DNA from 2 places in the Bacillus sp. Brlt_9 genome. Region 1 is predicted to be linked to the other one. Evidence: riboswitches for the same ligand, from Rfam matches in the RefSeq annotation. Region 1 holds a riboswitch; the other holds the start of a gene.

Evidence for each region. A riboswitch is a leader RNA that binds a small molecule or an ion and turns the genes downstream of it on or off. The one in region 1 is predicted to bind S-adenosylmethionine.
Region 2: linked by a shared signal. The riboswitch ahead of VF726_RS21600 (ECF-type riboflavin transporter substrate-binding protein) and the one ahead of VF726_RS01600 (Na+/H+ antiporter NhaC family protein) in region 1 are both predicted to bind S-adenosylmethionine.

Annotation. Positions count from the first base shown of each region.
Region 1 is NZ_JAYJLO010000001.1:290,918-296,695, reverse strand. Features, by position in the region: gene VF726_RS01610 (PspA/IM30 family protein) at 1-591, opposite strand, end outside; gene VF726_RS01605 (lmo0954 family membrane protein) at 643-999, opposite strand; gene VF726_RS01600 (Na+/H+ antiporter NhaC family protein) at 1,228-2,544, opposite strand; SAM riboswitch class I at 2,639-2,744, opposite strand; gene VF726_RS01595 (DUF402 domain-containing protein) at 2,865-3,383, opposite strand; gene gltP (glutamate/aspartate:proton symporter GltP) at 3,451-4,722, opposite strand; gene VF726_RS01585 (murein hydrolase activator EnvC family protein) at 5,219-5,778, shown strand, end outside.
Region 2 is NZ_JAYJLO010000005.1:306,214-311,991, forward strand. Features, by position in the region: gene VF726_RS21595 (ABC transporter ATP-binding protein) at 1-700, opposite strand, end outside; gene VF726_RS21600 (ECF-type riboflavin transporter substrate-binding protein) at 711-1,259, opposite strand; SAM riboswitch class I at 1,399-1,514, opposite strand; gene VF726_RS21605 (aspartate/glutamate racemase family protein) at 1,668-2,348, shown strand; gene VF726_RS21610 (macrolide family glycosyltransferase) at 2,398-3,576, opposite strand; gene VF726_RS21615 (peptidoglycan D,D-transpeptidase FtsI family protein) at 3,913-5,778, opposite strand, start outside.

The sequences.
Region 1 (5,778 bases):
CATATCAAATGTATCACGTTCATGCTCCTCATTCATACGAGTTTCTAAGTCGCGGATATGATCTTCAATTTCTTCAAAGCGTAAGAACGGATTATTCTCATCCATTTTATGCATAGCAGTATTCATACGACGATTTGCATGTGCCATATTTTCACGTGCCATTAATTCCATACGTTTCGCGTGCATTTCTTTTAATTTATTTTTCATCTCAGAAAGACGACGCTCCAACTCATCAATTTGCTCTACAACACCTGCATACATTTCTTCTAATCGAGTTACTTGCCCTTCATAATACGCTACTTCTTCTAACGCACGCTCATGTAGTTGTAATTCGCCTGCTTCTTGAGCAATGATAGCTTGCTTTGATCTTTTATTAACGAAATAACGTGCTTGCTCAAGCTCACGAGCAAAATTTGATTTTAATGTTTTATGGCGCTCAATTAACTTTTCAATTTTTGTTATTTCACGCTCACTATCGCGTAAATATTGATTTAACATCGCTATTGGATTTTTTCTTTCTTTCTCATCTAACACATTATGAAAATCTGCTAAAATTGCATCGCGTACACGTCCGAATAAAGATTGTTTCATTATAATCTTCCTCTCTTCTACCTTATAAATTTGATTTTTATTAGTTTTTCATTAGTTTTTCATTAACTTGTTCCACTCATCTTCAAAGTTGCTATATGGTTTAGAACTTTCTGGTGCAGAATCAACAACTACATTTTTTTCTTTTTTCCACTCACGGTATCCGTAGTATAAAACTACTAATGCTGCGATACCGATTAATGCTGGGGAGTGCGAAAGTGCAATGGATAAACCGATTAAACCAACAATACCCCAAGCTAACTTTCCAAAAAATGATTGTGCTCGCACAAATGATTTATAGCTCCAGTACACAACTCCTGCTCCGATTGCGAATCCTACAATACCAGCAAGACTACCAAGAGCAATTAAAGCCAAAATACCGGCCGCGATAAACGCTAGAAATTGTTTCATCTTGTGCTTGCCTCCCTTCGATTTGATACTCTTATCTTAACTATTTTTTCATTTTTCCATAACGAGCTTAAGAACCGTTTTCGACTCAGACTTAAGACCGAGTTGCATTCAGCCTTTTGTAAAAACATACGGTAGGATAGGATGTTTCACTCTTTTATCGCACATAAAAAGCCGTACAGAGAACATTCTCTGTACGGCTTTCGTTACTATTCATAAACTTCATTTTACTTATGCTGTTTTATGATACTCTTTCTTTCCCGCTACTTTAGAAAACCTCGGGAAACCAATTAATATAGAAATGATTCCACATACTCCAACTAAAATCGGATAAAATGCATATGGTAACAATTCAATCGGAGATAACGCTGCAAATCCTGCTGCAGTTAACATTTGCGCACCATACGGAATTAATCCTTGCACACAACATGAGAAAAGATCTAATACACTCGCTGATTTACGAGGATCAATTTCATATTGGTCTGCAATGTTTTTCGCAAGCGGACCTGTAAAGATAATAGAAATCGTATTATTCGCTGTACACATATTCGTCATACCTACTAAACCAGCAATACCGAACTCCGCTCCTTTTTTTGAACGAATGTTACGAGTTAAAATATTCATTAAATATTGAATACCACCATTATATTGAATCAGTTCGACCATACCACCAATTAAAATAGCAAGTAATACTAACTCCATCATACCGCCCATTCCAGTCGTTACACTTTTAAAGAAACTCTCTAACGTGTAGCTACCATCTAAAAGACCGATAACGCCGGATAGTACAGTTCCACCAGTTAACACAATAAGTACATTCCAACCTAGTAGCGCTGTAATAAGTACTCCTGCATACGGTAAAATCTTTATCCAGTCAAAGCTATGCGCTTTAATCTGCGTGTCGCTTCCTAAAGTAATGATTACTAATAGTACAATTGTAATAATAGCTGCAGGTAATACAATTAAAAAGTTCGTTTTAAACTTATCTTTCATTTCTGTTCCTTGCGAGCGTACAGCTGCAATTGTTGTATCTGAAATAAATGATAAATTATCACCAAACATTGCCCCGCCAACAACTGTCGCCATCGTAAGTGCAATTGAGATATCAGTTTGCCCACTAATACCTACAGCAATTGGTGCTAATGCAGCAATTGTTCCCATTGAAGTTCCCATCGCTAATGAAATAAATGCCCCTATAACAAAAATTCCAGCTACGATAAATCCTTGCGGTAAAATTGATAACGCTAAGTTAACTGTAGAATCAACGCCGCCCATCCCTTTTGCTGTTTCAGAGAACGCTCCTGCCAGTACAAAAATTAAAACCATAATCATAATATCTGGATTCCCTGCACCTTTAGCAAATCGTTCCACTTTTACATTAAAGCTTTCTTTACGATTCATTGCTAAAGCGACTCCTACAGCAATTGAAATCGCTATAAGTATCGGCAATTTATAGAAATCACCTGTAATAATTCCAGAACCAATAAATAGTGCCAAAAATATTCCAAGCGGTAATAAAGCTAAACCATTTCCTCTCGTTTCTTTCAAAGTATCATCTCTCCCTAGTTTTAAACCTTTTCTACTGAACAACAAAAGACCTCTTCCAACGAGAAGAGGTCTTATACATCTATAAGAAACGCTCTTCTCATCTTTCAAGCACATGCTTGCTGGATTTGGCACAGCACTCTGAAATCGAGTCCGCTGCCGAGGCATCGTAGGGCCAGTCCCTCCGCCTCTCTTTATAAGAAGGTTTCATATTTATTTTTTAATAATAATTTCTTCCCTAACTTTACTCGCTTACAAAACAAAAGTCAATTATTTTTTGTATAGATTTTTTTGGTAATTATGCAAAAATTTGAATACAATAATCATTTTAACTTTTTGATTTCTTCTTCCAATATTGAAATCCAATAAAATTCACTATTGTTTATTGCAGCTATTATCCATTTCGTAGTGCACCAAGCTAAATCATACTCTTCTTTTGTAACATCGCCACTTTTATAGGCATCCTCTAACTCATCTTCATCTAGTACATACATCTTACCGTTCGGTAATAACACTACATCTAAATATAAATCATCAAAATACGGTAAACCACGGTCATCAATTTTATATTCTTTCGCCACATCGATATAATATTGCACTAATTCTTTTTGATCATCTAACATGGCTGTAATCGCAAAGTTTTTCCCGTTTATGAAATATTGAATCCACGTATACTGATCCCCTGCAATACAAAGTTCTTTCCCATCATATTCTTTATAACTAGGTTCGCTAACCTTTTTTATTTCCAGTATTCCTAGCATTCCCTCTTCTATTTGCTTAACCGTATAATCTTTCTCTATTAGTCGCTTCCACGAAGAACCGTCACCATATTTACGTTTCATTACGTCCGCTCCCCTTCTATATAGAAAAGCCCCCACATATTATGTGAGAGCTTGTTCAAATTATAATTTAAGCTGCTTGTTTATTAGAAATCTCTTCCAAATAAGCTTGTCCTTTTTCAGCATCATACTGACCTTCCCACTTAGACATAACTACAGCTGCTAAAGAGTTACCTACAACGTTAACTGCTGTACGAGCCATATCTAAAATACGGTCAATACCGGCGATGAAGGCTAAACCTTCAGCTGGAATACCTACTGTACCAAGTGTCGCTAATAATACAACGAATGATACGCCCGGTACACCCGCGATACCTTTTGATGTAACCATTAATACAAGTAATAATGTAATTTGTTGTGTAATAGATAAATCAATACCGTACATTTGCGCTAAGAAAATAGCCGCAATTGCTTGATATAAAGTTGATCCATCTAAGTTAAATGAATAACCTGTCGGAATAACGAAAGATGTAATTGCTTTCGGACAACCGAACTTTTCCATTTTCTCCATAATTTTCGGTAAAACTGTTTCTGAACTTGCTGTTGAATACGCTAAGATCAGTTCGTCTTTTAAAATTTTAAAGAATTGGAAAATGTTAATTCCAAATATTTTCGCTGTAAGTCCCAATACAACTACAACGAAGAAAATCATTGCCCCGTATACTACAATTAGTAATTTCCCTAACGGAATTAATGAAGCTAAACCGAATGTAGATACTGTAACACCAATTAATGCGAATACACCAAATGGTGCAAATTTCATAACTTGGTTCGTTACGTAAAACATTGCATCAGCTACACCTTGGAAAAATTGAAGAACCGGTCTTCCTCTTTCCCCAATTGCTGCTACACCTAAACCAAATAATACAGAGAAGAAGATAATAGCAAGCATATCTCCGTCAGCTAATGACTTCACAATGTTCGTTGGAACAATATTTACAAATGTATCTGCAAATGAATGACTTTGCACTTGCTCTGTCGTATGTGTATATTTCGAAATATCTGTCTTTGTTAACTGCTCCATATTTACGCCTTTTCCTGGTTGGAAAATATTCGCAATTAATAGACCGACAATAATTGCAATTGTTGTAATTATTTCAAAGTAAATAATTGTTTTTCCGCCTAGTCGGCCTAATTTTTTTACATCGCCAACACCAGCAACCCCAACAACAATACTTGCTACAACAATCGGTACAACGATCATTTTAATTAATCGGATAAAAATATCACCAATTGGTTGTAAATAACTCACCACTGCCGGATTGCCAAAGAAAATCGCCCCAACTGCAATACCTAGCGCAAGACCAATTAATATTTGCCATGCAAGTCCTATTCTTTTCATATTTGTTGTAACCCCCTCTTCGATGTGTCACTCTATCTCTCATTCTATCTCTATAAAACTCGAAATTAAGAGTATTACATATTATTCGACAATTCACTACATTTTGTCCCTGTTAAAAATCATAAATCAAAAAATTAAATCTGACAACAAAATAAGTTTGCCCGGACGCAAATAATTTTCTTGACAAAAATAAAACCCATGTCAGAAAACCTAACATGAGAACGATTCCTCACCAGTGTTTTATTGGATTCCTAACTAATATTTCACTACATAAAATAAACTCACTTTTCCCTTTATTTTACAACAAAAAAACTAAAAATACATCCTTGTTACACAAATATAAAAAATGCATCGACAGTGAAATTTATCGTCGAAAGATGATAAATTCCGACAAAACTTAGCAATTTCATAAAATTTTCTTTACATTATGGTTACAACGATAGACACTCTTCTTCTTATGATATATAACATTCATAGGGAAAGGAGCCAGACAACCATGAAAAAGAAATTTGCAGCGTTCAGCGTTTTAGCAGCAGGAACAATTTTTGTTTCTCCGTTACTATCACCTGCATACGCTGAAACGAATCAAGATAAATTATCTAATATTCAATCTGAATTAGAAGGAAAACAAAATGACTTACAAAATAAATCAGCTGAAAAAGAACAAATAGAAAAGGAAATTCAAGAATTACAAAAGAAAATCGACGATTTAACTACTTCTATTAATAAAAACGAGGCTGAATTAAACGATACAAAAAAAGAAATTAGTAAAACACAACAAGTAATCGCTGAAAAAAAGAAACATATAGAGCAACTACAAACAAACATAGATACACGCCAAGAAGTTATTAAGCAACGTTTGCAATCTATGCAAGAAAAACCTCGTACCAATATCATTACAGAGGTATTAACAACTTCTACAAACATCGCTGATCTTGTTGATAATATGTACTCTGTTAGTTTAATTTTAAACAACGATACCGATATTGTGAAAAAACAAACAACTGACCAAAATGCTGTAACGAAAGAAAAAGAGGCTGTTGAGAAAAAAGAACA
Region 2 (5,778 bases), on a different contig from region 1:
ATATCTCTTCTGGTGTCCCTATCGTAACAATTTCCCCTTCATCCATTAAAATAATTTTATCTATATCCAGATTTAACATTTCTTCTATTCGATGTTCAATAATAACAATTGTTTTTTTATATTGTTTATGTATATCTTTAATAAGATCTATCGTATGCAAGCTACTAGCTGGATCTAAATTTGCTAACGGTTCATCGAATAATAATATATCAGCATTTGTCGTTAACAGACCCGCTAAAGAAACAGTTTGTTTTTGCCCTCCAGATAATTCATGCGGACTTTGTTTATGAAAAGAATGCATCTTTACCTTTTTTAATGATTCCGAAACAATCTTTTTCATATCGTTTTGATTTACACATTCATTTTCTAAAGAAAAAGCTACATCTTCTTCTACTGTAAGACCAATAAATTGAGCGTCTTGATCTTGTAAAATTGTTCCTACCTGTTTACTTTGTTCAAAAATACTCCCTTTCCTCGGATCTTTTCCCGCAATAGAAATAGTTCCAGTACTACTCCCTTCATAAGAAAAGGGGATTAGCCCATTGATACAATGAGCTAACGTTGATTTTCCTGAACCACTACGCCCAGCAATTAATACTTTTTCCCCAGGATATATATGAAACGTTATGTCTTTTACAGTAGGCTGCGCCGCATGCTTATATTGAAAGCTGAATTGTTCAAAAGAAATAATTGGTTGCATGTTAACATCCCTACTTTTCAATTTTTAAATGTCTATGTTTTTTATTAGATTTAGCTAGGCCTATCGTAATTGGCAATCCAAGAACTAAAAATACGATAACATCAGCAATTGTTGCACCTAATACTTGTATTACAATTTTGTCAAACGGTTCTCCCATGACGATAATATCGAATGCACCCGCAAATATGATAGCAATGACGATACCAAGTAACCCAGTAATAGCTAAATAAGAAATATCGCCTTTATTATACGTCCCGTTTTTCACACTAAAGCCAATTCTTTTTTGAATGAGCCCCATTGCAAAACCGATAATGCCTGAACTAATAACCCATCCCCACCAAATACCCCATCCAGCGATTGTATCTGTTACGGTATGACCGATAAGTCCTATTAACAGTCCTGCCACCGGACCGAATAACGCTCCAAAAACGGTTAAAATAGCTAATGCAGGTTTAATAAATGTATTTGGTGCTATAGAAAAGCCCCAAAGTCCTAATATGCCGTATAATGCTGCTCCAATTCCGATTGCTACTACTAACTTTGTTGATAATTTGTTCATTACAATTCCCCTCTCATATTAGTCAACTTTTATTACTCTATATTTATTTTGAAAATGAATTATGCATCTACACTCCCTTTCTATCCAACAAAAAATGACCTCTTACATAAGAGGTCATTTTCTTTCACGTTCAAGAATCCTCTTATCTTCCAAAAAACACATCGTGTCCTCTGCGGAATTAGCACCTTCCTATAAAATTACATAGGGGTTGCTGAGGTTTCATAGGGCCGTTCCCTCCACCTCTCTGGATAAGTATTAATTTGTAATTCGTATTATGGCATTAAGATGAATAAATTTCAATACTTTTCTAACTATTTTTATTTTTCGTTTAACAGCACATTTAAATCATTGTATTCTTATCGGAATTATGAAATAATAAATTCAACATAGTTACGGGAGGAATGTACGATGAAAGTAATCGGTTTAATTGGTGGACTAAGTTGGGAATCTACATCATTATACTATAAACATATTAATACACTTACACTCTCTCAATATGATCAAAATGCAAAGCTTGTTTTATATAGTATGGACTTTGGTGAGGTAACTACTTTATTACAAAATCATCAATATGAAGAAGTGAAAAATGAATTAGTCGCAGTTGCAAAAAAGGTTGAAAAATCTGGGGCTGAATGTTTATTAATGTGTTCCAATACGGTTCATTTATTTGCTGAAGAAGTAGAAAATGCAATATCCATTCCACTTCTTCACATCGGTGATGTAAGTGCTAAAGAAATGGTAGACCAGAATATAAAGCGTATCGGACTATTAGGTACGAAACAAACGATGGAACAAGACTTCTACAAATCACGTCTAGCGAACTATAACATTGAGACAATCATTCCAAATGAAGAGGAAAGAAGTTTTATCCATCATGTTATTTTAAATGAATTAAGTAAAGGGATTATTTCAGAATTATCAAAAGAAAAGCTATTAAAAATTACAAAATCATTAATTCAAAATGGCGCAGAAGGTATACTGCTAGGCTGCACTGAAATACCATTGCTCATTTCCCAAAAGGATATTACTGTACCTGTTTTTGATACCGCTTTTTTACATGCGAATACTGCTGTGCAGTTTGCAGGATAATATTATAAAAGCATAAAGGTAGAGCCTCTATGCTTTTATATCGTCTACACTATTTATTTAAAAGAGATTTTATCACTGCAATTGCTTCTTTTGAACCACCACATTCTAAAAAACTATCATTCAGTTTTCGTATTCCATGCTTATACTTTTCATTTGAAAGAACATCTGATACCGCTTCTTTTAACGTTCGCACATTAACATTCTCTTTCAATAACCGATGGGCTGCTTCCAGCTCAGTTAATCGTTGTGCTATCATTGGCTGGTCTTTATCATGAGGTATTATAACAAATGGGACATTATAATGAATTGCATCGTGTACGCTGTTCATGCCGCCATGTGTAATAAAAACATCTGCTTCACTTAATATTTCTGATTGGGGTACGTATGAAGCAATTATAAAATTGTCTGGCGCTTTCTTAATTTTAGAACGATCATTTCTATCACCAATTGCCATTACAACTATTCCATCAAAATCTGAGAAAGCATCAATGCACGTATTAAAGAATGGTTCAAATCCTTCAAGCAGTGTCCCCATTGAAATATATATAACCTTCTTACCTTTAAGCAATTCAAGTGGAAACTCTACATTTGTTTTACGCTTTGAAATACTCGGCCCAATAAAAATGTTATTTCTTCCAAACAAATCGCTATTAGGTTGAAAATAAAGACTTGTGTACACAAGAGTAAGATCTCCCTTGTTATGCATAAATTGAAGATTATTTTTAGGCTTTACTCCAAATTCATGTTCCATTTGATATAGTAACTGTTCGGAAATTTCATCGGGTTGGAATCGTATTTCTGCATTTGGATGAAAAGGTAATGTCTCCAAAAATTTTGGAGGAATTAAAAATATAGGAGAAGAAACTATGCCTGGAATTTGTAAATATTCCTTTACTAACTCTCCAGCGCCAAATATATCATAAATTACGAAATCAAAATGTATGTTTTCACATAATTGTTTCGTAATTTCTAATATATATAAAGAAGTTTGAACATGTACACGAAAGAAAGAATTCAGCCCATCAGGAGTTTCAGAATCAATAGAAATCTTCTTTAATAAATCTGGATGTGTATATACAGTAGCTCCCAAATCTTCAATTCTGCCTTTAAATTGTTCTGTCGTAATATAATGTACGTGATCACCCCGTTCAGTATAAGCTTTGACTAAACTTAATGTAGGATTTACATGTCCCTCTGCTGGAAAATTAACCACTAAAATATTTAGCACTTATTTCTCACTCCTTACATTTCAATTCACTTATTAAGCATACTGTAATTATTACCGTCAATCTTCACCTAATAGTCCTAATATGTTTGCTACTTTAGGTTGATAAATAATGCTTAGTGATTAAATTAAAAAAGGCATCTACATATGTAGATGCCTAACCGTGATAAGGAGTGTTCTGTGAGGTTAGAATAAGCTTTTCAGCTTGTCCTATGCTATCAATATATGATTTATTTTATAAAACGTGAATAATTGATAGAATGATTTTACCTTTCTATCACCCATTTTGAATCTATTCCTAAATTAAACGAATCTAGTTTCTATACTATTTCATATGTTTTAACCTTCTTGAGAGCTATCTACTTTTATAGTTTCTCCAGTCAATCTCTTATTTTTCAAATCAAAATAAGCATCTAAAACTTCTTTTCCAATATCAGAGTTAATACCGGATTTATCATTAATAACCCACGGCACAACTACAGAGAATGCTACTTCAGGATTATCATATGGCGCATATCCTGCTAAAGTTAAATTATAACATTCTCTTCTTTCACCCTTTTCATTTCTTCCAATATCACTTTCTCCACCGTAAACTGTCTGTGCTGTCCCTGTTTTACCTCCTGGTTTATAAGATGCTTTTTGGAACGCCCTTACTCCTGTTCCATCCCCTTCCTGGAATACCCTTCTAAATCCTTCTTTTACTTGATTTATATATTCCTCTTTCATATCTATTTTATTTAAAACGATTGGTTCTACTGCATGCACCACTTTACCAATCTCATCTTTTTGCGACGTTTGCTCTCTTACCTCTTGAACGATTTGTGGCTTCATTCGATATCCACCGTTTGCAATTGTTGAAATATACTGTACAAGCTGAAGTGGTGTATACGTGTCATACTGGCCAATTGAGTAATCTAATAAAAAACCAGGTTGATTATCTTTTTTACCAATTTGTCCAGCTGTTTCATTCGGTAAATCGATACCCGTTGGAACACCTAATCCAAATTGCTTGAAATAATACCTCATTTTATCAAAGTACTCCTGTTTAATGTTTAATGAACTATTTTTCACGTAATCCACACCTGAAATTTTTAATGCTGTATGAAACATATAAACGTTTGAAGAGACTTGTAACGCTCTTAAATCATCAATATTACCAAACTCTTTCCAAGACTTTTTTTCCTTAGTTCCTTTAAACTTCATTGGTGCATCATAAAAATATGTACCTGGAGTTATAGCTTTCGTTTCAAATCCAGTTAAAACTGTCGCACCTTTCACTGTTGATCCAAGCTCATAAGAACTAGTCATTGTGCCTAATGCATAGTCTTCAACTTCTGTTTTCCCGTCTTTTTCTACAAGTCTTTTCCCAGCCATGGATAATACTTGTCCGTTTTTCGGATTCATCATCACAACGAATGCACGATCCAACATGGATTCTGACCCTTTATATGCCTTTAATATTTTTTCAATACTTTCTTCTACTTTTTTCTGCAGCTCCATATCTATTGTTAAAGTTAAATTCTTACCACTCTTCCCCTCAGAAACAGTTTCGGCTCTTATTGTATTACCTTGTTTATCTGCAACGCTTCTTACTTCTTTTTTTGTACCATGAAGTACATCTTCATATTGCTGTTCGATATAACTTTTTCCAACTCTATCATTTCGGCTATAATCACGTACTAAGTAGTAATCTAATCGCTCACCTGGTAATCCTTCATCGGAATTAGAAACATTTCCAAGAACAGATCGGAATAATCCATCATTTACATATACTCTCTCCCAATCAACCGATACGTCTACACCTGGGAAATTCGCTAAACCTTCACTAATTATAGTAAATTCCTTTTCACTAACATCTTTTTTAATAATTTGAGGAGCCATTTGATAACCAGAAGTCATCTTACTTTTAATAGCTAATACCTTTATATCTTTATCTGTTAATTCTTGAAGATTTTTATCTGTTACACGCTTTCTTTTTAAATCCTCTATTTTTTTATCTAAATTTTTTCCGGTAATATCTTTATCTCTGAACTGATTTATTTCTTTTTTAGATACTAATTTTTCGGTAAGTTTCGGATTTAATTGCATCCAAAAATCTTTCTTATCCATCTCAGTTAACTTATCTATATCTTCTTGCGGCATTTCAATTATGTCTGCAAGTTGTTTTGCAGTTTCTAATATTTCTTCTGATTTTACACCTTTCAT